3 regions of the Streptomyces sp. NPDC016640 genome follow, and region 1 is predicted to be linked to each of the others. Evidence: predicted binding sites of a transcription regulator. Region 1 holds the regulator's gene; each other region holds the start of a gene.
What was found. The regulator HrcA, encoded in region 1, represses chaperone genes, less so after heat shock. The targets are predictions, from matches to a motif close to TTNGCACTCNGNNNNNCNGAGTGCNAA.
Positions count from the first base shown of each region.

Region 1 (7,834 bases):
GCAGCCACAGCCGGCCGGCGCTGGAGTAGACGACGCGAGTGCCGTCGGTGGCGGCGTGCCGGGCGTAGAAGCCTCCCCCGCTCCCGGCCTCGCCCGAGCGGGAGGTGCCCCCGAGGGGGGTGTGGCGGCGCAGGTCGGAGCCGTCGGCGAGGGAGGAGTACAGCGCGCCGGTGCCCTCGTGGTCGGAGAGGAAGGCGATCCTTCCCGAAGCCCCCGGCTCCGCCCGGACCGGGGGGACCCCCGTCCCCGCCCACAGCGGGTACTCGATGTTTCCGTCCAGGTCCTCGTGCAGCCGGACGAACTCCCCCTCGCCGTCCCGGTCGATCCACAGCTTGCCCGCCGTGCCGCCCCGGTAGCGCTTCCACCAGGCGGCCTCGCGGCCCATCGGCGCGGACAGCAGCACGGTGTGCGGCCCGTGGGCGACGTCGCCGACGGGGCCGTAGGGCAGCGTGGCGGCGGGACCGCCGTCGAGGGGGACGGCACGGGCCCAGGTGCGGCGCGGGCTGGGCTGGCCGTGGGTGGTGATCGCCAGGACCCGCCCGTCCGCGGTCCAGCCGCGCACCTGCGTCCGGTGGCTCCCCCAGTGGGTCAGGCGCCGGGCGGGGCCGCCGTCGGCGGGCGCGACGTACACCTCGGGGGCGCCGTCGCGCGTGGAGGTCCAGGCGACGGTGGTGCCGTCGGGCGAGATCCGGGGGTGGGTCACGGGCACGTTGTCGGCGCTGACCCGCCAGGCCCGGCCGCCGTCGAGCGGGGCGAGCCACACGTCGTCCTCGGCGGTGAAGGCGACCAACTCGCCGTGCGGGTGCGGGAACCGGAGATAAGCGGCGGATGCGACCGGTGCAGGCTGTGTCACCCGGTCACCCTATGCAGGCGCGGACGGTCCCGGACAGGGGTTTCGGTCACTTGCCCTCGACGGGGCGACAGGAGGGGTACCGCTCGCACCACACGGTCGTCGTGACGGTCACGGTGACGGTGGGGTCCGGCCCGCGGTGGGTGGGTTCGCCCACGCCCGGCGGGCTGGTGGAGTCGCAGTCGCCCAGGCCGTCGACCCGGAACACCTGCTTTCCGTCCACCTTCGCGGTGATGTTCCCGCGCACACAGGCGCCGTTGACGGCGTGGGTGACCTTCCCGGTGACGGTGATCTCCTCGCCGTCCCGGGTCTCGCCCTCGCAGTCGACGGAGGCGACGGTGTCCTCGCCTCCCGCCCGCGGCGAGGACGACGACTCGCCCCCGTCCCCGAGGGACGCGGTGCAGCTGAGCCATCGCACCCCGGCCTTCCGCCGGTCGAGCTCCTCGGTCACGGCCTCGTCGGTGGTGAACGCGATGGCCGCGGAACTCAGGCCGCCGCCCTCGCACGCCACGGCGCCGCCCACGGCGGCCACCACGAACCCGGCGGCGAGCGCCTGCCGCCGCCACCAACGCGCCCCTCGCGGAGCCCTTTTCGTCGCCCCCATGGACGGCAGACTGCCACCGTCACGGGCGGGGCGGTAGAGCGCATACGGCCACGTACGGAGCGCCGGGGCGTTCCTGCGCCCCCCGCCGCCCTTTCCCGGTCCCGGGGGCGCCGCCCCCGGGGGACGGTCAGGACCAGCGGCCCGTGCGGCCGAGCAGCAGGGCCGCGGCGGCCGTTCCGGCGGTGGAGGTGCGCAGCACGCTGCGGCCCAGCCGGTGGGCGCGGGCGCCGGCCTCCTCGAACAGGGCCAACTCCTCCGGGGAGACGCCGCCTTCGGGGCCGACGACCAGCACGATGCGGCCGGAGGCGGGCAGTTCGGCCGTCGCCAGGGGTTCGGTGCCGCTCTCGTGGAGTACGGCGGCGAAGTCGGCTTCGGCGAGAAGCGAGGCGACCTGCCTGGTCGTGGCCGCGTCCGCGACCTCCGGGAAGCGCACCCGGCGGGACTGCTTGCCGGCCTCCCTGGCCGTCGCCCGCCACTTGGCGAGGGACTTCGCCCCGCGCTCGCCCTTCCACTGCGTGATGCAGCGGGCCGCCTGCCACGGCACGATCGCGTCGACGCCGACCTCGGTCATCGTCTCCACGGCCAGCTCGCCCCGGTCTCCCTTGGGCAGCGCCTGCACGACGGTGAGCCGGGGGAACTCCTCGGGCTCCTCGGCGACCCGGCCGAGCCGCACGACCAGCCGGTCCTTGCCCTCGGTGCCGTCCACCTCGCCCTCGGCCCAGCGGCCGGCGCCGTCGGTGAGGACGACGTCCTCACCGGCCCGCAGCCGCTTCACGGAGACGGCGTGCCGTCCCTCGGGGCCGTCGAGCACGTAACGGCCGGCGCCGTCGGTGTCGAAGTGGTCGACGACGAACACCGGCGCGGTCATCGGGTGCCTCCCGCCGACAACGCCGTCCGGGCGGAGGCCAGTTCGGCGGCCAGCACCTCCACCAGCCGCCCGGCGGGCAGCTCACGGGCCATGCGGTGGCCCTGTCCCGCCCACAGCGCCATGCCCTGCGCGTCCCCGGCCCTGGCGGCGGCCCTGCGCAGCGGCGCGGTGAGGTGGTGGACGTCCGGGTAGGCGGCGGGCGCGTACCGCCCGTGCTCGCGCAGGAACCGGTTGACCAGGCCTCGGGCCGGGCGGCCGGAGAAGGCGCGGGTCAGCTCGGTGCGGACGTACAGGGGGTTGGTCAGGGCCTGCTTGTGCAGGGTGTGCGCGCCGGACTCGTGGGCGGCGAGGAAGGCCGTGCCGAGCTGGGCCGCAACGGCCCCGGCGGCGAGGACGGCGGCGATCTGGCCGCCGCGCATGATGCCCCCGGCGGCGACGACCGGTATGCCGACGGCTTCCCGGACCTGGGCGAGGAGGGACAGCAGCCCGACGCCGGAGCCGTCCGTCTCCGGGACGTCCCGGTGGGTGCCCTGGTGGCCGCCGGCCTCGACGCCCTGCGCGATCACCGCGTCCGCGCCGGCCCGCTCCACGGCCCGGGCCTCCTCCACGGTCGTGGCGGTGACCAGCGTGAAGGTGCCGACGCGGCGCAGGGAGTCCAGTACCTCACGGGCCGGGACGCCGAAGTGGAACGACACCACCGGCACCGGGTCGTCCAGCAGTACGGCGAGCTTGGCGTCGTAGCCGTCGTCGCGGCCGCCGTCCGGGTCGCCCGGCGCGGTCTCGTACCAGGAGGCCTCGCCGGCCAGCTGGTGGGCGTAGACGCCGACGGCGGCCGGGTCGGCGGTCTCCGGCTGCGGCAGGAAGAGGTTGACGCCGAAGGGCCGGCCCGTCAGTCCCCGCAGCTGCTTGATCTCCTGGTACATCCCGTCCGCGGTCTTGTACCCGGCGGCCAGGAAACCGAGCCCGCCGGCCTCGGACACGGCGGCGGCGAGCTGCGGCACGGAGACACCGCCCGCCATGGGCGCCTGCACGATCGGGTGCGGGAGGAGATCGGTCGGTACGGAGGACATGACGGCATGTTGCCACGTCCCCCGATCGACTCCGAACCCGCCCTTCCCCTTGGCGCGAGCCGCTTCCCGAAGGGCGCCGGCAGGGGTGTCGACGCCCGTCGAAGGCGTCCCTCGGACGGGAGGACGGCCCCTGCCGCCCCGGCCGGCCGCGCCCGCCCGGGGGACGGCCCCCGGACCCGGCGGCCGCCCGGCGCACGCGGCCCCACCGCACCGTCAACGCCCGTTGAAGGCGTCCTTCAGACGGGAGAACAGCCCCTGCTGTCCCGGCTGGAACTGGCCCGTGGGGCGTTCCTCGCCGCGCAGTTTGGCCAGCTCCCGCAGCAGTCGCTCCTGCTCGGGGTCGAGCTTGCCCGGGGTCTGGACCTCGACGTGGACGATGAGGTCGCCCCGGCCGCCGCCGCGCAGGTGGGTGACGCCCCGGCCGTGCATCGGGATCGACTGGCCGGACTGGGTGCCGGGCCGGATGTCGACCTCCTCCATGCCGTCCAGTGTCTCCAGCGGCACCTTGGTGCCGAGGGCCGCCGCCGTCATCGGGAGGGTGACGGTGCAGTGCAGGTCGTCGCCGCGCCGCTGGAACTGCGCGTGCGGCAGCTCGTGGATCTCGACGTACAGGTCACCGGCGGGACCGCCGCCGGGTCCGACCTCGCCCTCGCCGGCGAGCTGGATCCGGGTGCCGTTGTCGACACCGGCCGGGATCTTGACGGTGAGCGTGCGCCGGGAGCGGACCCGGCCGTCGCCGGCGCACTCCGGGCACGGAGTGGGGACGACGGTGCCGAAGCCCTGGCACTGCGGGCAGGGGCGCGAGGTCATGACCTGGCCCAGGAAGGACCGGGTGACCTGCGAGACCTCACCGCGGCCGCGGCACATGTCGCAGGTCTGCGCGGTGGTGCCCGGGGCGGCGCCCTCCCCGCTGCACGTGGTGCAGACGATCGCCGTGTCGACCTGGAGGTCCTTGGTCGTGCCGAAGGCGGCCTCGTCCAGCTCGATCTCGATGCGGATCATCGCGTCCTGGCCCCGGCGGGTGCGCGAGCGCGGCCCGCGCTGCGACGCCGTACCGAAGAACGCGTCCATGATGTCGGAGAAGTTGCCGAAGCCGCCCGCGCCGAAACCGCCGGCGCCGGCGCCGCCGGCCTGCGAGAGCGGGTCGCCGCCGAGGTCGTAGACCTGCTTCTTCTGCGGGTCCGACAGCACCTCGTAGGCGGCGTTGATCTCCTTGAACCGCTCCTGGGTCTTCGGATCCGGGTTGACGTCCGGATGCAGCTCGCGGGCGAGCCGCCGGAAGGCCTTCTTGATCTCCTCCTGCGACGCGTCGCGGCGCACGCCGAGTACGGCGTAGTAGTCCGTGGCCACTACGACTCCGCCAGGATCTGTCCGACGTACCGTGCCACTGCGCGTACCGCTCCCATCGTTCCCGGGTAGTCCATGCGGGTCGGTCCGACCACGCCGAGCTTGGCAACCGCCTCGCCGCCCGAACCGTAGCCCACCGACACGACGGACGTGGAGTTGAGTCCCTCATGGGCGTTCTCATGACCGATACGCACGGTCACGCCCGGATCCTTCGCCTCGCCGAGCAGCTTGAGGAGCACGACCTGCTCCTCCAGCGCCTCCAGCACGGGCCGGATCATGAGGGGGAAGTCATGGCCGAAGCGGGTGAGATTGGCGGTGCCGCCGATCATCAGCCGCTCCTCGTTCTCCTCGACGAGCGTCTCCAGGAGAGTGGAGAGCACCGTCGAGACCGTACCGCGGTCCTCGGCCTCGAAGGCGTCGGAGAGGTCCTCCACCAGGCCCGGCACGTCGGCGAACCGGCGGCCCGCGACCCGGCTGTTCAGCCGCGCGCGCAGATCCGCCAGGGACGACTCGCCGAACGGCGCCGGGCAGTCGACCATGCGCTGCTCGACCCGGCCGGTGTCGGTGATCAGCACCAGCATCAGACGCGCGGGGGCGAGGGACAGCAGTTCCACGTGCCGCACCGTCGAGCGGGTCAGCGACGGGTACTGCACGACGGCGACCTGCCGGGTCAGCTGCGCGAGCAGCCGGACCGTCCTGGCCACCACGTCGTCGAGGTCGACGGCGCCCTCGAGGAAGTTCTGGATGGCCCGCCGCTCGGGCGGGCTCATCGGCTTGACCCCGGCGAGCTTGTCGACGAACAGCCGGTAGCCCTTGTCGGTGGGGATGCGCCCGGCACTGGTGTGCGGCTGGGCGATGAAGCCCTCGTCCTCCAGGGCCGCCATGTCGTTGCGCACGGTGGCCGGGGAGACGCCGAGGTTGTGCCGCTCGGTGAGCGCCTTGGAGCCGACCGGCTCCTCGGTGCCGACGTAGTCCTGGACGATGGCGCGCAGCACCTGGAGCCTGCGTTCACTGAGCATCGCGCACACCTCCAGAAGCCTTCCGCCCGACGCGTTCCCTGACACTCCCTGGCACTCTTCGCACGCGAGTGCCAGACTTCCCCGGCCAGTGTACGGCCGGGGGGTACGCCCCCGGCAAGGCCGGTCCGTCCCCCGCGCCCCGGGACGCCGTCCCCGCTAGCGTCGCGGTATGACCGTGACGTGGGAAGAGCCGGGATGGCAGCGGGTGTCCGACGGGGTGGGACGGTGCCGGCTGCCGGTGTGGGACTGCACGGCGGGGCTGGTCGTGGGCCCGGACGCCGTGCTGCTCGTCGACGCGGGCTCCCACCTGGGCGAGGGCGCGCGGTTGCGGGCCGAGGCGCAGGCGCTCACCGGCCGCCGTGTGACGCATCTCGCGCTCACCCACCCGCACTTCGACCACGTGCTCGGGGCGGCGGCGTTCGCGGGCGCGGAGGTGTTCGGCGCTGTGGGCATGGACACGGCACTGACCGGCCGCGGGCGGGAGGAGCTGCGCGCCGACGCGGTGCGGGGCGGGCTGGACGCGCGCCTGGCGGAGGAGGCGGTGGACGCCCTGGTCCGGCCGCGGCACCCGGTCAGCGGCGAGTGGACGCTCGACCTGGGCGGCGGCCGGCAGGCGCTGCTGGCGAACGTGGGCCCCGGGCACACGGCGCACGACCTCGCGGTGCTGGTCCCCGGCGACCCGGAGGTGGTCTTCTGCGGCGACCTGGTGGAGGAGTCGGGAGAACCGCAGGCCGGACCCGACGCCGTGCCCTCGCGCTGGCCGGCCGCCCTGGACCGGCTGCTGGAACTGGGCGGCGAGGACGCGCGGTACGTCCCCGGTCACGGGGCGGTGGTGGACGCGGCGTTCGTCCGGGCCCAGCGCGACGCCCTGGCGGCCCGTTTCGGCGTGTCGCGCTGATCAGCGCGGGTGGGCTCCTCGTATCGTCAGCAGAATGCGCCCGTACTCCGCCGATCTGACCCCTCCGTGGAAGAAGCCGCAGCCGGTGCCCGAGGTCGCGGCCGAGCCCGGTCTCGTGGTGGAGGAGCCCGGCACGGGTTTCTGCGGCGCGGTGATCCGCTGCGAGGCCGGCACGGTGACCCTGGAGGACCGCTTCGGCAAGCACCGGGTCTTCCCACTGGAACCGCGCGGCTTCCTGCTGGAGGGCCGCGTGGTGACCCTGGTGAGGCCCGCCGCCGGTCCGGTACGCCCGTCCCGCACGGCATCCGGTTCGGTGGCCGTCCCCGGCGCCCGCGCGCGGGTCGCCCGCGCGGGTCGCGTCTACGTCGAGGGCCGGCACGACGCGGAGCTGGTCGAGAAGGTGTGGGGCGACGACCTGCGCATCGAGGGCGTGGTCGTGGAGTACCTGGAGGGCGTCGACGACCTGCCGTCGGTCGTGGCCGGTTTCGCCCCCGGTCCGGGCGCGCGCCTGGGTGTCCTGGTGGACCATCTGGTCCCGGGCTCCAAGGAGTGGCGCATCGCGGAGTCGGTGACGAGCGAGCACGCCCTGGTGGTGGGCCACCCGTACATCGACATCTGGGAGGCGGTGAAGCCGGCGGCCGTGGGGATCGCCGGGTGGCCGCGGGTGCCGCGGGGGCAGGACTGGAAGACGGGGGTGTGCCGGGCGCTGGGGTGGCCGGAGAACACCGGCGCGGCGTGGCAGCACATCCTCTCCCGGGTCCACTCCTACAAGGACCTGGAGCCGGAGCTCCTGGGCCGCGTGGAGGAACTGATCGATTTCGTCACGGCCCCGTCCTGACGGGTCCGGCCCCGCGGCCGGGAGGGGCCGCTCCGGCCCGTCGGCGTCGGAGGACGAGGCCGTCCGGGCCGAAGGGTCCCGTAGGCGCAGCGCCCGAGGGCGGGAAGGGAAGGAGCGGCGGGGCGGAGGACCCCGGTCAGTCGACCAGGTCCCGCACCACCGCGTCCGCCAGCAGCCGCCCCCGCAGGGTGAGAGCCGCACGGCCCGACGCGTACGGCCCCCGCCGCAGCAGCCCGTCCGCCAGGGCCCGGCGCGCCGCCGCGAGACCCGCCGTACGGAGGAGCCCCAGCTCGACGCCCTCCTCCAGCCGCAGTTCCAGCAGGATCCGCTCCACCCGCCG
Region 1 is NZ_JBIBRG010000002.1:463,791-471,624, reverse strand. Features, by position in the region: gene ACF07S_RS05670 (S41 family peptidase) at 1-853, opposite strand, end outside; gene ACF07S_RS05665 (hypothetical protein) at 900-1,454, opposite strand; gene ACF07S_RS05660 (16S rRNA (uracil(1498)-N(3))-methyltransferase) at 1,582-2,322, opposite strand; gene ACF07S_RS05655 (nitronate monooxygenase) at 2,319-3,392, opposite strand; gene dnaJ (molecular chaperone DnaJ) at 3,606-4,742, opposite strand; gene hrcA (heat-inducible transcriptional repressor HrcA) at 4,742-5,758, opposite strand; gene ACF07S_RS05640 (MBL fold metallo-hydrolase) at 5,928-6,656, shown strand; gene ACF07S_RS05635 (DUF3097 domain-containing protein) at 6,691-7,494, shown strand; gene hemW (radical SAM family heme chaperone HemW) at 7,631-7,834, opposite strand, start outside.

Region 2 (7,834 bases), on a different contig from region 1:
GCTGGAGCGCATCCGCGCGCTGTGCGCGCACTGGGCCACCGATTACGACTGGCGCCGCTGCGAGAAGGACATCAACGACATCGGGTCGTTCCGTACCGTCCTGGACGGCGTCGGCGTGCACTTCTTGCACGCTCGCTCGCCCGAGCCGTCAGCGATGCCCCTGCTGCTGTGCCACGGCTGGCCCGGGTCCGTCCTGGAGTTCCGTCATCTGGTCGGGCCGCTGACCGATCCCGTCGCGCACGGCGGCCGGGCCGAGGACGCCTTCCACGTCGTGATCCCCTCCATGCCCGGCTTCGGTTTCTCCGACAAGCCGACCGCCGCCGGGTGGGGGGTCTCCCGTACAGCCGACGCCTGGATAGGGCTCATGGACCGCCTCGGCCACCACGAATGGGTCGCGCAGGGCGGCGACTGGGGATCGGCCGTCGTCGAGGCGATCAGCCGCAAGGCACCCGAAGGATTTCTTGGCATGCACGTCAACCTGCCGCTGGTGTTCCCCACCGCCCAGGAGATCGAGGACGCGACACCCGACGAGCAGCGCATGCTGGACAAGGCGCAGCGTTACCGAAGCGTGCTCGACGGCTACTCCCGGGAGCAGGCCACCCGGCCGCAGTCCATCGGTTACGCCCTGGCCGACTCGCCCGCCGGACTGGCCGCCTGGATCTACACCCTCTTCCAGGACGTCACCGACAGCGACGGCGACCCCGAGGCGGTCGTCCCGCGCGATGAGATCCTCGACGACATCATGATGTACTGGCTGCCCAACGCGGGCCCCTCCTCCGTACGGCTGTACTGGGAGGCACGCCAGGAACCGGGAGGCGCACCCGGGCCGAACCCCACGCCGGCCGGGTTCAGCATCTTCCCCGGTGAGGCCGTGCAGGCATCGCGCCGCTGGATCGAGAAGCGTTACTCCCATGTCCTGCACTACCGCCAGCTCGATCGCGGAGGACACTTCGCGGCTCTGGAACAGCCCGCCGTCCTGGCCGAGGAGATCCGCACCACCTTCCGCTCACTGCGCCGCGGATGAAACAGCCCGGCCTCTCCCTTCCCGCGGGGCACGCAGCGGTACAGCCGTGCGCCGGCCGCCGCGCACGGACTCCTGTCCGGGCGACCGCAACCGGCAGCCCCGCACCGCTGGAGTCCTGCATGCGGTGAGAACTCGGGGAGAAGGAACCCACCGAACCCCGCCCCTCCCGCCCGAGGCACGCGATCACTCGGGCGGGTGAACATCACCGGCTCAGCTGGATTTTCGAGCCCTCGACTTCCCTCCGCTCAGCGCACACAACCCCGAAGCAGACCGTTCCCCGTCTGAGGCCAGTGCCGTTCCGGCACGCGGATATCTGGAGGTGCGGCTGTGACGACCGGCGACAACTGGCGCGAACACCGGCGCGCCCTACCGAGTACACGTACCCGGGACAGGCCGCGGAGCAGGTGCCGCTGCCACTGGAACCCTGACCCCGTCCGCGCCGGGCGCCTCCCGCCGGAACCAGGAGGCGCCCGGCCCGGCCGCTCAGCTCAGGGTCTTGATCGAGGCGGGGTCGTACGGCGCGAGCTCGTCGAAGCGGCCCGCGAGGACCTTGGCCGCCCACTGCGGGTCCTGGAGCAGCGCGCGGCCCACGGCGACGAGGTCGAACTCGTCGCGCTCCATCCGGTCCAGCAGGTTGTCGAGGTCGCCCAGTGCGGCGCCCTCGCCCTGGAAGGCCTTGAGGAACTCGCCGTCCAGGCCGACCGAGCCGACCGTGATGGCGGGCCTGCCGGTCAGCTTCTTGGTCCAGCCGGCCAGGTTGAGGTCCGAGCCGTCGAACTCGGGGGTCCAGTAGCGGCGCGTGGACGCGTGGAAGGCGTCGACGCCGGCGGCGGCCAGCGGCGCGAGGATCGCCTCCAGCTCCTGGGGCGTCTCGGCGAGCCGGGCGTCGTAGGCCTCCTGCTTCCACTGCGAGTAGCGGAAGATGACGGGGAACTCCGGCGAGACCCGCTCGCGGACCGCCGCGACGATCTCCACCGCGAACTTCGCGCGGGCCACCGGGTCACCGCCGTAGGCGTCGCCGCGGCGGTTGGTGCCGGCCCACAGGAACTGGTCGATGAGGTAGCCGTGGGCACCGTGCAGCTCCACGCCGTCGAAGCCGATGCGCTCGGCGTCGGCGGCGGCCTGCGCGAAGGCGCCGACGACCTCGTCGATGTCCTTCTGGGTCATCGCCGTGCCGGTGACCTCGTCCTCGCCGATGCGCAGACCGGAGGGGCCGACGGCGGGGGCGTCGGCGAACGGCGGATCGCCCTGCTTGCGGACCATGCCGATGTGCCACAGCTGCGGAACGATGGTGCCGCCCGCGGCGTGCACCGCCTCGGCGACCTTCGCCCAGCCGGCGAGCTGCTCCTCCCCGTGGAAGCGGGGGACGCCGTCGCTCTGCCCGGCCGACTCGTGCCCGACGTACGTTCCCTCGGTGACGATCAGTCCCACACCGGCGGCGGCACGGCGGGAGTAGTACGACACGACGTCCTCGCCGGGAACACCGCCGGGCGAGAACATGCGGGTCATCGGCGCCATGGCGATGCGGTTGGGAACGGTCAGGCCGTTGATGGCGACGGGCCGGGACAGGAGTCCGGCGGCGCGGGCGGCTGTCTCCGGAGCGGTGACGGTCACGTGGGGGCTCCTCGCTGGGTACCAATTGGTATGTGCGCATGCATCCAACGCACTTCCACGCCAACCGGCACGCGGGGGAAGACATTCCGCCGTCCCCCACCCGACCCTCTGTGATCCCGGTCACCTCACGAGAATCCCTGGTCCCGCCGGACGCACCGGCGCAGGATGACGGGCATGGGGAACACCACGCGCCGCCGGCGCGACACGGCACGATGAGGACGCGGACCCTGCGGTTCGGCCTGTACGCGGACCCGGAGGGGCTGGCGTGGGTCGACGCGCTCGTCGACGGGGCCGTACGGGCCCGCGGCGCCCGGATCACCGGGCGGACCGTCCTGCGCGCGCTGCCCGGTGGCATGACGACCGCCGACCTCTACGACCACCTGGTCGAGCAGTGGGCCTGGGAGCACCCGGGCCACGACGGCGGCGCGCGCGAACCGGTCGAGCTGCGCGTCCGCCTGGTGTGCTCGCTGCGGACCTGGCGGGCGATCCGCAAGGCGGTGCTGCGGGGCCTGTGCCCCGAGGGCTCGGCGCCGCACACCTGCCGCGTCCCCTGGTGCACCGCGTGAACGGCCCGAGGGCGGCACCCCCTGCCGGAACAGGGGGTGCCGCCCTCGGTCACGCGTCGGACGGATCCGATCCTCGAAGGGATCAGAAGTCCATGTCACCGCCCGGCATGCCGCCGCCGGCCGGCGCGGCGGCCTTCTCCGGCTTGTCGGCGATGACGGCCTCGGTGGTGAGGAACAGCGCGGCGATCGACGCGGCGTTCTGCAGCGCGGAACGCGTCACCTTCGCCGGGTCGATGATGCCTTCCTTGACCAGGTCGACGTACTCGCCGGTCGCGGCGTTCAGGCCGTGGCCCGGGGTCAGGTTGCGCACCTTCTCCACCACGACGCCGCCCTCGAGGCCGGCGTTGACGGCGATCTGCTTCAGCGGGGCCTCGAGCGCGATGCGCACGGCGTTGGCGCCGGTCGCCTCGTCACCCTCGAGCTCCAGCTTCTCGAAGACCTGGGAGGCCTGCAGCAGGGCCACGCCACCACCGGCGACGATGCCCTCCTCGACGGCCGCCTTGGCGTTGCGGACGGCGTCCTCGATGCGGTGCTTGCGCTCCTTGAGCTCCACCTCGGTGGCGGCACCGGCCTTGATGACCGCGACACCGCCGGCGAGCTTCGCCAGGCGCTCCTGCAGCTTCTCGCGGTCGTAGTCCGAGTCGCTGTTCTCGATCTCGGCGCGGATCTGGTTCACGCGGCCCTGGACCTGGTCGGCCGAGCCGGCACCGTCGACGATGGTGGTCTCGTCCTTGGTGATGACGACCTTGCGGGCCTTGCCCAGCAGGTCGAGCGTCGCGTTCTCCAGCTTGAGGCCGACCTCCTCGGAGATGACCTCGCCGCCCGTGAGGATGGCGATGTCGCCGAGCATGGCCTTGCGGCGGTCACCGAAGCCCGGGGCCTTGACGGCGACGGACTTGAAGGTGCCGCGGATCTTGTTGACGACCAGGGTCGACAGGGCCTCGCCCTCGACGTCCTCGGCGATGATCAGCAGCGGCTTGCCCGACTGCATGACCTTCTCCAGGAGCGGGAGCAGGTCCTTGACGTTGGAGACCTTGGAGTTGGCGATCAGGATGTACGGGTCGTCGAGGACGGCCTCCATACGCTCCATGTCGGTGGCGAAGTACGCCGAGATGTAGCCCTTGTCGAAGCGCATACCCTCGGTGAGCTCCAGCTCCAGACCGAAGGTCTGGGACTCCTCGACGGTGATGACGCCTTCCTTGCCGACCTTGTCCATGGCCTCGGCGATGAGCTCGCCGATCTGGGTGTCGGCGGCGGAGATGGAGGCCGTGGAGGCGATCTGCTCCTTGGTCTCGACGTCCTTCGCCTGCTCCAGCAGGGCACCGGAGACGGCCTCGACGGCCTTCTCGATACCGCGCTTCAGGGCCATCGGGTTGGCACCGGCGGCTACGTTGCGCAGGCCCTCCTTGACCAGGGCCTGGGCGAGAACGGTCGCGGTGGTCGTACCGTCGCCGGCGACGTCGTCCGTCTTCTTGGCGACTTCCTTGACCAGCTCGGCGCCGATCTTCTCGTACGGGTCCTCGAGCTCGATCTCCTTGGCGATGGACACACCATCGTTGGTGATCGTGGGGGCGCCCCACTTCTTCTCGAGGACGACGTTGCGGCCCTTGGGGCCGAGCGTCACCTTGACGGCGTCCGCGAGCTGGTTCATGCCGCGCTCGAGGCCGCGCCGCGCCTCCTCGTCGAACGCGATGATCTTGGCCATGTGAAGTGGTCCCTCCAGGACTGGGGGTGATGACTCCAGGACCGCGCCCGCGCCCGCGACGGACGGCTCGCCGGCCTTGTGGTTCCTTGCCCCACGCAGCCTGCGGGCCTCACCGACCCGGTCCTTACGTTGTCACTCTCACCTTCAGAGTGCTAACGCAATGATTAGCACTCGACCCCCTCGAGTGCAAGGCGCGCCCTCGAAGCGGGCTCGATGAGGGGTGGTGGTCGGGTGACGGGCGGGCGCACGAAGCAGGGCGCCCGCCCGTCACCCGAACACGTCCGGGCGCCCCGGCGCGGGCACGGCGAAGGCGACGAAGGCCCGGACACGGACACGGGCACGGGCACGGACACGGACACGGACACGGGCACAGGCCCCGGCGCGGGCACGGCGAAGGGCCCGCACCCCGGGAGGTACGGGCCCTTCGTCAGCAGGAATGCTTGCGGCTGGTAGCGCGTTCAGGCGCTGAGACGAACCATGTCGGCCTGTGGGCCCTTCTGACCCTGCGAGATCTCGAACTCGACCCGCTGGCCTTCTTCGAGGGTGCGGTAACCGTCCATCTGGATCGCGCTGTAGTGGACGAAAACATCCGCACCACCGTCGACCGCGATGAAGCCGTACCCCTTCTCCGCGTTGAACCACTTGACGGTGCCCTGAGCCATGCCTAACTCCCCTATTACTGGCCCTTGCGCAGATCCGCACTTCGCGGATCCGGGTCAGACCTCACCCCCCAACGGTTGGGGGGTGGCGCCGGAACGCGTCGACCGCGGCCGAATGTATCTGCCCAACTGCCGTCTGCAACAGGTCAATCGGGCGAGAAATCTGGACGACGCCGGTCCGGAATCTGGCCAGAATTCATCCGAATTCAGGGCAAGTCGGGCCAGGCAAAAGGGAAACATGCCGCGAATGGGGCCCACACTTTGGCTGCATCCAGTCGGGCGTGCAGCGGGGATCCGGGGTTTTCGATCTCCGGATCGGGAGCGCGTTCCCCGATTCTACCGCGCTCAATCCAATGGAATTGCCCCCTCCGTTTCTCTTACGGAGGGGGCGACGTTCCGAACGCTCGGTAACCGTCATTACCAAAGGTAATGATCAGCCGCCGGCGACCGCCGGGATGATGGAGACGCCCGCACCGTCCGGGGTGGCCGTCTTGAGGCCCTGCTCGAAGCGGACGTCGTCGTCGTTGACGTAGACGTTGACGAACCGGCGCAGCTTGCCCTGGTCGTCCAGGACCCGGGCGGCGATCCCGGCGTGGTTCCTCTCCAGGTCGGCGATGACCTCGCCGAGGTCGGCCCCCTGGGCACTGACCTCGGCCTGCCCACCGGTGTAGGTGCGCAGGATGGTCGGGATGCGGACGGTCACGCTCATGCGAGGCCTGCCTCTCGGAACGACTCCAGGTTGGGGCGGATGGTGGTGGTGAGCCCGGTGCCGGCCACCGCGTCGAGCGTCTTCAGGCCGTCACCGGTGTTGAGCACGACGGTGGTCAGGGCCGGGTCGAGTACGCCGTCGTCGATGAGCTTCCTGGTGACGCCGACCGTCACGCCGCCCGCCGTCTCCGCGAAGATCCCCTCCGTCCGGGCCAGCAGCCTGATCGCCTCGACGATCTGCTCGTCCGTCACGTCCTCCACCGCGCCACCGGTACGCCGCGCGATGTCCAGCACGTACGGCCCGTCCGCCGGGTTGCCGATGGCGAGCGACTTGGCGATGGTGTCCGGCTTCTGCGGGCGCACGACGTCGTGGCCGGCCTTGTAGGCCGTGGACACCGGGGAGCAGCCCTCGGCCTGCGCACCGAAGATCCGGTACGGCTTGTCCTCGACCAGACCGAGCCCGATCAGCTCCTGCAGCCCCTTGTCGATCTTCGTGAGCTGCGAGCCGGAGGCGATCGGGACCACGATCTGGTCGGGGAGCCGCCAGCCGAGCTGCTCGCAGATCTCGTACGCGAGGGTCTTGGACCCCTCCGCGTAGTACGGCCGCAGGTTGACGTTGACGAAGCCCCAGCCCTCGCCGGCCGGGTCGCCGATCAGCTCCGAGCAGAAGCGGTTCACGTCGTCGTAGTTGCCCTCGATGCCGACGAGCTCACCGCCGTAGACGGCGGCCATGACGACCTTGCCCTGCTCCAGGTCGTGCGGGATGAACACGCAGGAGCGGAAGCCGGCCCGGGCCGCCGCGGCGCCCACGGCGCCGGCCAGGTTGCCGGTGGAGGAGCAGGACAGGGTGGTGAAGCCGAAGGCGCGGGCGGCCTCGATGGCCTGGGCGACGACGCGGTCCTTGAAGGAGTGCGTCGGGTTGCCGGAGTCGTCCTTCACGAACAGCTTGCCGGGGTCGACGCCCAGCTCGCGCGCGAGGTTGTCGGCCTGGACGAGCTTGGTCCAGCCGGGGTTGATGTTCGGCTTGGTCGCCACGTCCGCCGGGACGGGCAGCAGGGGCGCGTAGCGCCAGATGTTCGCGGGTCCCGCCTCGATCCGCTCGCGGAGTTCCTCGGTGCCGTACGCGGAGAAGTCGTAGGCGATCTCCAGCGGGCCGAAACACTCCTCGCAGGCGAAGACGGGGCCGAGCGGGACGCGGTGACCGCATTCGCGGCATGAGAGCGCGGCGGCCGGGCCCAGGTCCACGGAGCTGCCGGGAGCGGAATCGGTGGTGCTTGCAACTGTCTGCACAGCCATGTGAGGCGAGGCCCTTTCTCCTCATCTTCCTCACGACGCATCTCGCCGTGAGACGGATTTGGCACCTTCCCGAGCCGGGAGCCTCGCCACGTCCGCGTGACGGGAACCGACTGGAGGGTTGCCGGGGCTTCATCGGGCCGTGTCCCTCTGCCCCTCTGGATGAGCGGTGTTCAGTTATCCGCGCGGTGACCCCGGCGTGCGGTGGTCGTCGGCGTTGTTCAAGACTGTAACCGAAGGCCCGCATGGTTGAGATAGTCGTCCG
Region 2 is NZ_JBIBRG010000003.1:379,293-387,126, forward strand. Features, by position in the region: gene ACF07S_RS08605 (epoxide hydrolase family protein) at 1-1,024, shown strand, start outside; gene ACF07S_RS08610 (NADH:flavin oxidoreductase) at 1,508-2,638, opposite strand; gene ACF07S_RS08615 (hypothetical protein) at 2,851-3,204, shown strand; gene groL (chaperonin GroEL) at 3,287-4,909, opposite strand; gene ACF07S_RS08625 (cold-shock protein) at 5,368-5,571, opposite strand; gene ACF07S_RS08630 (MoaD/ThiS family protein) at 6,002-6,277, opposite strand; gene thrC (threonine synthase) at 6,274-7,572, opposite strand; SAM riboswitch class I at 7,591-7,738, opposite strand.
Region 2: a site for HrcA is predicted at 5,074-5,100, ahead of groL (chaperonin GroEL). Genes of this name have one in related genera too.

Region 3 (7,834 bases), on a different contig from region 1:
CGCTCGGCGAACTGGTGAGCCTGGGCCGGAGTCTCAAGGGGCTGTCGTCCGACGGCGTCACCACCCTGACCATGCCGGTGCTGCCCGCGCCCTGGGACCCCGACCGCGTGGTGGCGGACGAGCCGGACGCGGGCGAGCTGTGGGCTTCGCTGAGGTGAGCCGGGCGGGCCGGGACGCGCGGCGGAGCGCGGTGGGCAGGAGGATCCGGAAAAACTTCGGCGCGGGTGTCGATTCCGGTGTCTCCCGTTCGACGCAGGGGTGAGGGGCCGGGAAGGGCCCGGCCCGCACGACACCAGGAGTCACCATGCCGCGCTACCTCTCCATGATCCGGATCGACGAGAACAACGCCCCCGCCGAGGGACCGAGCCCCGAGCTGATGCGGCGCATGGGCGAGCTGATCGAGGAGATGACGAAGGCCGGGGTCCTGCTGGACACCGCCGGGCTGGCCCCGACCGCCCAGGGCACCCGGGTGCACTACGAGGGCGGGGAACTGTCCGTGACCGACGGGCCGTTCACCGAGTCCAAGGAGGTCATCGGCGGCTACTCGATGCTGCAGGCCAAGGACAGGGCCGAGGCGATCGAGTGGACCAGGCGGTTCCTGAAGGTGCACGAGGCGCACTGGACGGTGACCTGCGAGGTGCGGGAGGTCATGGAGGCCTGAACGGAGCCGGGGAACCTCCTTGGCCCCGTCGCCGTACGGGTGTCTGATGGTGGGCTGTGACACCGCAGCCCACCGCCGGCCCGCCCGGTACGGCCCAGACCGTCGAGACCGTCTTCCGCATGGAATCGCCCCGGGTGATCGCCGGCGTGGCCCGTATCGTCCGGGACGTCGGCATCGCCGAGGAACTCGCGCAGGACGCCCTGGTCGCCGCGCTGGAGCAGTGGCCGGCCGACGGCGTGCCCGACAACCCGGGCGCCTGGCTCATGGCCACCGCCCGCAACCGTGCCGTCGACCTGGTCCGCCGCCGGGAGAACTACGCCCGCAAGCTGGCCGAGATCGGCCGGGACCGGTCGACGGCCGCGGGACCGCCCGGGGAGCCGGCCGACCCGGAGGACATCGACGACGACCTCCTCCGGCTCGTCTTCACCGCCTGCCACCCCGTCCTGTCCGCCGAGGCCCGCACCGCCCTCACCCTGCGGCTGCTCGGCGGCCTGACCACGGCCGAGATCGCCCGTGCCTTCCTCGTCCCGGAACCGACGGTGGCCCAGCGCATCGTGCGCGCCAAGCGCACCCTGGCGACCCGGAACATCGCCTTCGAGGTGCCCTGCGGCCCCGACCGCGAGGCCCGTCTCGGCTCGGTCCTCGACGTCATCTACCTGATCTTCAACGAGGGGTACGCCGCCACGGCCGGCGACGACTGGCTGCGGCCCGCCCTGTGCGAGGACGCGCTGCGGCTGGCCCGCGTGCTGTCCGCACTGATGCCGAAGGAACCCGAGGTGCACGGCCTGACCGCGCTGCTGGAGTTCCAGGCCTCCCGGACCGCCGCCCGCACCGGCCCGGACGGCGAACCGGTCCTCCTGAAGGACCAGAACCGCGCCCGCTGGAACCGCATGCTCATCGCCCGCGGCGTCACCGCCCTCGCCCGCGCCGCCGGCGCCGGTGCCCCGGGCCCGTTCGTCCTCCAGGCGGCCATCGCCGCCTGCCACGCGCACGCCCACCGCTACGAGGAGACCGACTGGCCCCGCATCGCCGGCCTGTACGCCCTCCTCGCCGCCCGCGCCCCCTCCCCGGTCGTCGAACTCAACCGGGCGGTCGCCGTCTCCCTGGCCGAGGGACCCGCCGCCGCGCTGCCCCTCGTCGACGCCCTGACCGGCGTACCGGCGCTGCGGGACTACCACCTGCTGCCGAGCGTCCGCGGCGACCTGCTGGCGCGTCTGGGCCGTACGCGGGAGGCGCGGGCGGAGTTCGCGCGTGCGGCGTCGCTGACCCGCAACGAGCGGGAGCGCGGCCTGCTGCTGCGGCGGGCGGCGGAGACCGGACGCGCCACCGGGGCCTGATCACCCGCCCGGGGAACTCACCGCACCGGGTGCCCCAGCAGCATGGACGGGGCGCCGTCCACCCGGGTGAGGAACACCGTGACGGACGCGGCGCCCTGGGGCTTGGGGAGGACCTTGCGCCGCAGTTCCTCCGGTTCCACCGCCGAGCCGCGCTTCTTGACGGTCAGCGTGCCGACCCGGCGCTCGCGCAGCAGCGCCTTCAGCTTCTTGGCGTTGAACGGGAGCCGGTCGGTGAGCTCGTAGGCGGTGGCGTACGGCGTGGGGCGGTGCTCGTCCGCCGTGACGTAGGCGATGGTCGCGTCGATCAGCCCGCCGCCGAGCCGCTCGGCGACCTCGGCGACGAGATGCGCCCGGATGACGGCGCCGTCGGGCTCGTACAGGAACCGGCCGGGCGGGCGGACCGCCGGGTCGGGCAGGCCGCGGGAGAGCAGGGTGTGCGGGCCGGGGAGGAGGGTCGCCCGGACCGCCCCCGGACCGGTCCCCCCACCGGTGCCGAACCACAGCACCGCCTCCTTCACGTCCCCGCCGTCCGAGATCCACTCGGCCTCCGCGTCGCCGGGCACGGCCTCGTGCGGGATGCCGGGCGCGACCTTGAGCGCGGCGGCGCGGGACGCCGTGCGGGCCGCCCCGACCGCCCAGGACAGCGGGGGCGAGTACGCCTCGGGGTCGAAGATCCGGCCCCGGCCGCCGCGCCGGGCCGGATCGACGAAGACGGCGTCCCAGCCGGCCGTGTCCACCTCCGTCACGTCCCCCTCGCGCACCTCGATGAGATCCGCGAGCCCCAGCGCGCCGGCGTTCGCCCGGGCCGCCGCCGCGGTGAGCGGGTCCCGGTCCACGGCCAGTACCCGGATGCCGGCGCGGGCCAGCGCGACGGCGTCCCCGCCGATCCCGCAGCACAGGTCGGCCACGGACGTCACGCCCAGTTCGCGGAACCGCCGCGCCCGGTACGCCGCCACGCTCGCCCGGGTCGACTGCTCCACCCCGTCGGGTGTGAAGAACATCCGCCGGGCGTCCTCCGCCCCGAACTTCGCCACCGCCCGCTGCCGCAGCCGCGCCTGGCCGAGCGCCGCCGACACCAGTTCGGCGGGGTGCTCGCGGCGCAGCCGGGTCGCGACGGCCAGTTCGTGCGCCGGGTCGGTGTCGCGCACCTCGTCGAGGAGGGCGCGGCCTTCGGGGGTGAGGAGGGGGGCGAGGTCGTTCACCGGCTCATTGTGGGCCAGTCGGTGGACCGTACGCCTCCGGCCGCGGTGTCGGGCCCGGTTCCGGATCCCGGACTGCGAGGATCCGGCCCCATGCGAGTAGTAGGACAAAACGACAAAACGCGGGGCATGGGGTGGTCGCGGGGCGGGGCGCGGGCCGCACTCGCGGTCCTCGCTCTCGCCGTCCTGGCACCGGCCTGCGGACGGCCCGGCGCCGAGGTCGCCCCGGCGGGCGGCCAGCAGCCGCTCGAGGCGCCGCCGGCCCGCGCGCTCGACGCCTACGCCACGAAACTGCGCGCCGCGCACGCCGCCAGGGCCGCCGCCGCGCGCCGCTGGGGACTCCGGCGCGTGCCCCTCACCGCCCCGCCGCCCCCGGCGAGGAAGCCGAGGATCACCACCCGCGACGGCTTCGAGGTCGAGGGCCACCGGCGGCTGGACCTCCCCCCGGTCTTCACCACCGTCCCCACCCGGGACAGGGTCGTCTTCCTCACCATCGACGACGGCGCCGAGAGGGACCCGGCGTTCGTGCGCATGATGCGCGAGCTGCGCGTCCCCTACTCCGCCTTCCTCAGCGACTACCTCGTCAAGGAGGACTACGGATACTTCGGGAAGATGCGGGACGACGGCGCCGGCCTGCACAACCACACCCTGCGCCACCCCTACCTGCCGGCCCTGTCCCACGCCCGCCAGAAGCGCGAGATCTGCGGCATGCAGGAGGTCATGGAGAAGCGCTACGGCAAGCGCCCCGCCCTCTTCCGCCCGCCCTACGGCAACTACGACAAGGCCACCCTGCGCGCCGCCAAGGCCTGCGGCATCACCCACGTCCCGCTCTGGAACGCGGAGGTCTTCGCCGACCGCTGGGAGTACCGCGAGTGGGACCGCGCACTGCACCCGGGCGACATCGTCCTCACCCACTTCCGGGGCCGCGAGGACTGGAAGGGCACGATGCCGGACATGATCCGCCGTTTCCTGCACAAGGTCACGGCCGAGGGCTACGCGGTGGCGCGGCTGGAGGACTACCTGTGAGGCGCCGGGGCGCGCCGGGAGCCGCCCGCCGGGGCGCGCCGCGAACCGCTCTGCTGGCGGCCGCCGTCCTGCTGGCCGTGCTCGCCGGGTGCGGCCGGCAGGCGGGCCCGGGGGACGCGGCGGTCCGGCCGCCCGGGGGCGGTCCGGCGGCGGGAGGCGAGGTGCCGCCCGTCGTCGACCGCGTGCCGACCGGCGACAAGGTGGTCTTCCTCACCTACGACGACGGCGCCGAACGCGATCCCCGCTTCATCGACCTGGTGCGCGAACGCCGGCTCCCCGTCAGCATGTTCCTCACCGACAGCGTGGCGGGACCCGGTTACGCCCACTTCGCCCGCCTGCGCTCGGTCGGCGCGAGCCTGCAGAACCACACCCTCGACCATCCCGCCCTGCGCGGTCTGCCCTACGCAGGCCAGCGCGCCGAGATCTGCGGCCAGCAGCGCAAGCTGGCGTCCCGCTTCGGCGTCCGCCCCCGCCTCCTGCGCCCGCCCTACGGCGCGTACGACACCACGACCCTGCGGGCCGCCGCGGACTGCGGCATCGCGGCGGTGGTGCTCTGGCGGGTGACGCTGGAAGCCGACGGCCACCTCACGTACACCCGCGGCCCCCGACGCCCGGTCCCGGGCGACATCGTCTCCGTACCGTCGGGCGAGGTCCCGCCCCTGACCCTGGCGGAGCGCACGACCCGCCTGCTGCGGGAACTGGGGGAGCGGGGCCTGGGGGTCGGCCGCCTGGAGGACCACCTCGAACACCGCTGAGCCCGCTCCGGCCGGACCCGCGGACGCCGCTCGCTCCCGGCCCGTCCGGCGACCGGGGACGAGGCAGTCCAGCCGGAGCGGGACCCGGGGACGGCAGCCCCCGGAAGCGGTCACCGCGACGCCGGCCGACTGCGCGCACGTGTGAAAACAGCCCGTCCCGCCCGCGACGCGCGCGGGTAATTGGCACTCCGCTTGACCGAGTGCTAATCCCGGTCATAGTCTCAGGTCTGGCACTCCCCACTGGAGAGTGCCAACAAAGCGACGGGCAGGTCCGGCACCCGCGACGACGGATCCACCTGGTCGCCACCTCAGACAGTTAACCCCGAGATCTCCGAAGGGGGAGGTCGGATCGTGACGACCGCCAGCTCCAAGGTTGCCATCAAGCCGCTCGAGGACCGCATTGTGGTCCAGCCGCTCGACGCCGAGCAGACCACGGCTTCGGGCCTGGTCATTCCGGACACGGCCAAGGAGAAGCCCCAGGAGGGCGTCGTCCTGGCCATCGGTCCGGGCAGGTTCGAGGACGGCAAGCGCGTCGAGCTCGACGTGAAGGTCGGCGACGTCGTTCTGTACAGCAAGTACGGCGGCACCGAGGTCAAGTACAACGGCGAGGAGTACCTCGTCCTCTCGGCCCGCGACGTCCTCGCGATCGTCGAGAAGTAGGGGAAGTCCGGGGGCAGCCCCGGAACACCCGACCTCGAAGCACTTTTGCTCGAACTGCGCCCCTGGCCCCAGCATCCGATAAGAAGCCGGGCGCCCGGGGCGCAGTGATGTCACCCATAATTCGAGAGGGCTCCCGCTGCCATGGCGAAGATCCTGAAGTTCGACGAGGACGCCCGTCGCGCCCTCGAGCGCGGCGTCAACAAGCTTGCCGACACGGTCAAGGTGACGATCGGCCCCCGGGGCCGCAACGTCGTCATCGACAAGAAGTTCGGCGCCCCCACCATCACCAACGACGGTGTCACGATCGCCCGCGAGGTCGAGATCGAGGACCCGTTCGAGAACCTCGGCGCCCAGCTGGTGAAGGAGGTGGCGACCAAGACCAACGACATCGCCGGTGACGGCACCACCACCGCCACCGTGCTGGCCCAGGCCCTGGTCCGCGAGGGCCTGAAGAACGTCGCCGCCGGTGCTTCCCCGGCCGCCCTGAAGAAGGGCATCGACGCCGCCGTCGCCGCGGTCTCCGAGGACCTGCTCGCCTCGGCCCGTCCGATCGACGAGAAGTCCGACATCGCCGCCGTCGCCGCGCTGTCCGCCCAGGACCAGCAGGTCGGCGAGCTCATCGCCGAGGCGATGGACAAGGTCGGCAAGGACGGTGTCATCACCGTCGAGGAGTCCAACACCTTCGGTCTGGAGCTGGACTTCACCGAGGGCATGGCCTTCGACAAGGGCTACCTGTCGCCGTACTTCGTGACGGACCAGGAGCGCATGGAGGCCGTCCTCGACGACCCCTACATCCTCATCACCCAGGGCAAGATCGGCGCCATCGCCGACCTGCTGCCGCTGCTGGAGAAGGTCATCCAGGCCAACTCCTCCAAGCCGCTGCTGATCATCGCCGAGGACGTCGAGGGCGAGGCCCTGTCGACCCTGGTGGTCAACAAGATCCGCGGCACCTTCAACGCCGTCGCGGTGAAGGCCCCCGGCTTCGGTGACCGCCGCAAGGCGATGCTGCAGGACATGGCCGTCCTCACCGGCGCCACGGTCGTCTCCGAGGAGGTCGGCCTCAAGCTCGACCAGGTCGGCCTGGACGTCCTCGGCTCCGCCCGCCGCGTCACCGTCACCAAGGACGACACCACGATCGTCGACGGCGGCGGCAACAAGGAAGACGTCACCGGTCGCATCGGCCAGATCAAGGCCGAGATCGAGACCACCGACTCCGACTGGGACCGCGAGAAGCTCCAGGAGCGCCTCGCGAAGCTGGCCGGCGGCGTGTGCGTGATCAAGGTCGGCGCCGCCACCGAGGTGGAGCTGAAGGAGAAGAAGCACCGTCTGGAGGACGCCATCTCCGCGACCCGCGCCGCGGTCGAGGAGGGCATCGTCTCCGGTGGTGGCTCCGCGCTGGTCCACGCCGTCAAGGTCCTCGAGGGCAACCTCGACAAGACCGGCGACGAGGCCACCGGTGTCTCCGTGGTCCGCAAGGCCGCCGTCGAGCCGCTGCGCTGGATCGCCGAGAACGCCGGCCTGGAGGGCTACGTCATCGTCTCCAAGGTCGCCGAGCTCGAGAAGGGCAGCGGCTACAACGCCGCCACCGGCGAGTACGGCGACCTGGTCAAGGCCGGTGTCATCGACCCGGTCAAGGTGACCCGTTCCGCCCTGGAGAACGCCGCCTCCATCGCCTCCCTCCTCCTGACGACCGAGACCCTGGTCGTCGAGAAGAAGGAAGAGGAAGAGCCGGCCGCCGCGGGCCACGGCCACGGCCACGCCCACTGACGACGTCAGGTCGACAGCTGCCGAGTGAAGGCCCGGCACCCCCGTAACGGGGGTGCCGGGCCTTCGCCGTCCGCCGGGCGGTTCCCGTCCGGCGGACGGACATCGCCCGACCGCGGAACCGGCGGAGCCCCCGCCGGCGACCTATCCCTCGAAGCGACGCGGAGCGGAAGCCGGAGCAGAGGGGGGACGACGATGACGCAGGTGATCTACGGGGAACGGTCCCGCAACCCGTTGGCACGGACCGTGGAACTCACCGACGGCCGGCTGCGCAGGGGCGGCAGGACGACACCCCTGGACGAGCTGAACCTCGCCGCCATGGCCGACGCGTACCTGCGCGGGTGCTGGCTCGGCGGCGCCGGCACGGAACGCTCCCTGGAGTCGCTGCCGCAGGGTCCCGGCGTGGTCCCGGTGACCCGCGTGACCGGCAGC
Region 3 is NZ_JBIBRG010000001.1:657,038-664,871, reverse strand. Features, by position in the region: gene ACF07S_RS03070 (LCP family protein) at 1-158, shown strand, start outside; gene ACF07S_RS03065 (YciI family protein) at 305-661, shown strand; gene ACF07S_RS03060 (RNA polymerase sigma factor) at 718-1,998, shown strand; gene ACF07S_RS03055 (methyltransferase domain-containing protein) at 2,016-3,200, opposite strand; gene ACF07S_RS03050 (polysaccharide deacetylase family protein) at 3,327-4,223, shown strand; gene ACF07S_RS03045 (polysaccharide deacetylase family protein) at 4,220-4,978, shown strand; gene groES (co-chaperone GroES) at 5,330-5,638, shown strand; gene groL (chaperonin GroEL) at 5,780-7,405, shown strand; gene ACF07S_RS03030 (hypothetical protein) at 7,598-7,834, shown strand, end outside.
Region 3: a site for HrcA is predicted at 5,159-5,185, ahead of groES (co-chaperone GroES). Genes of this name have one in related genera too.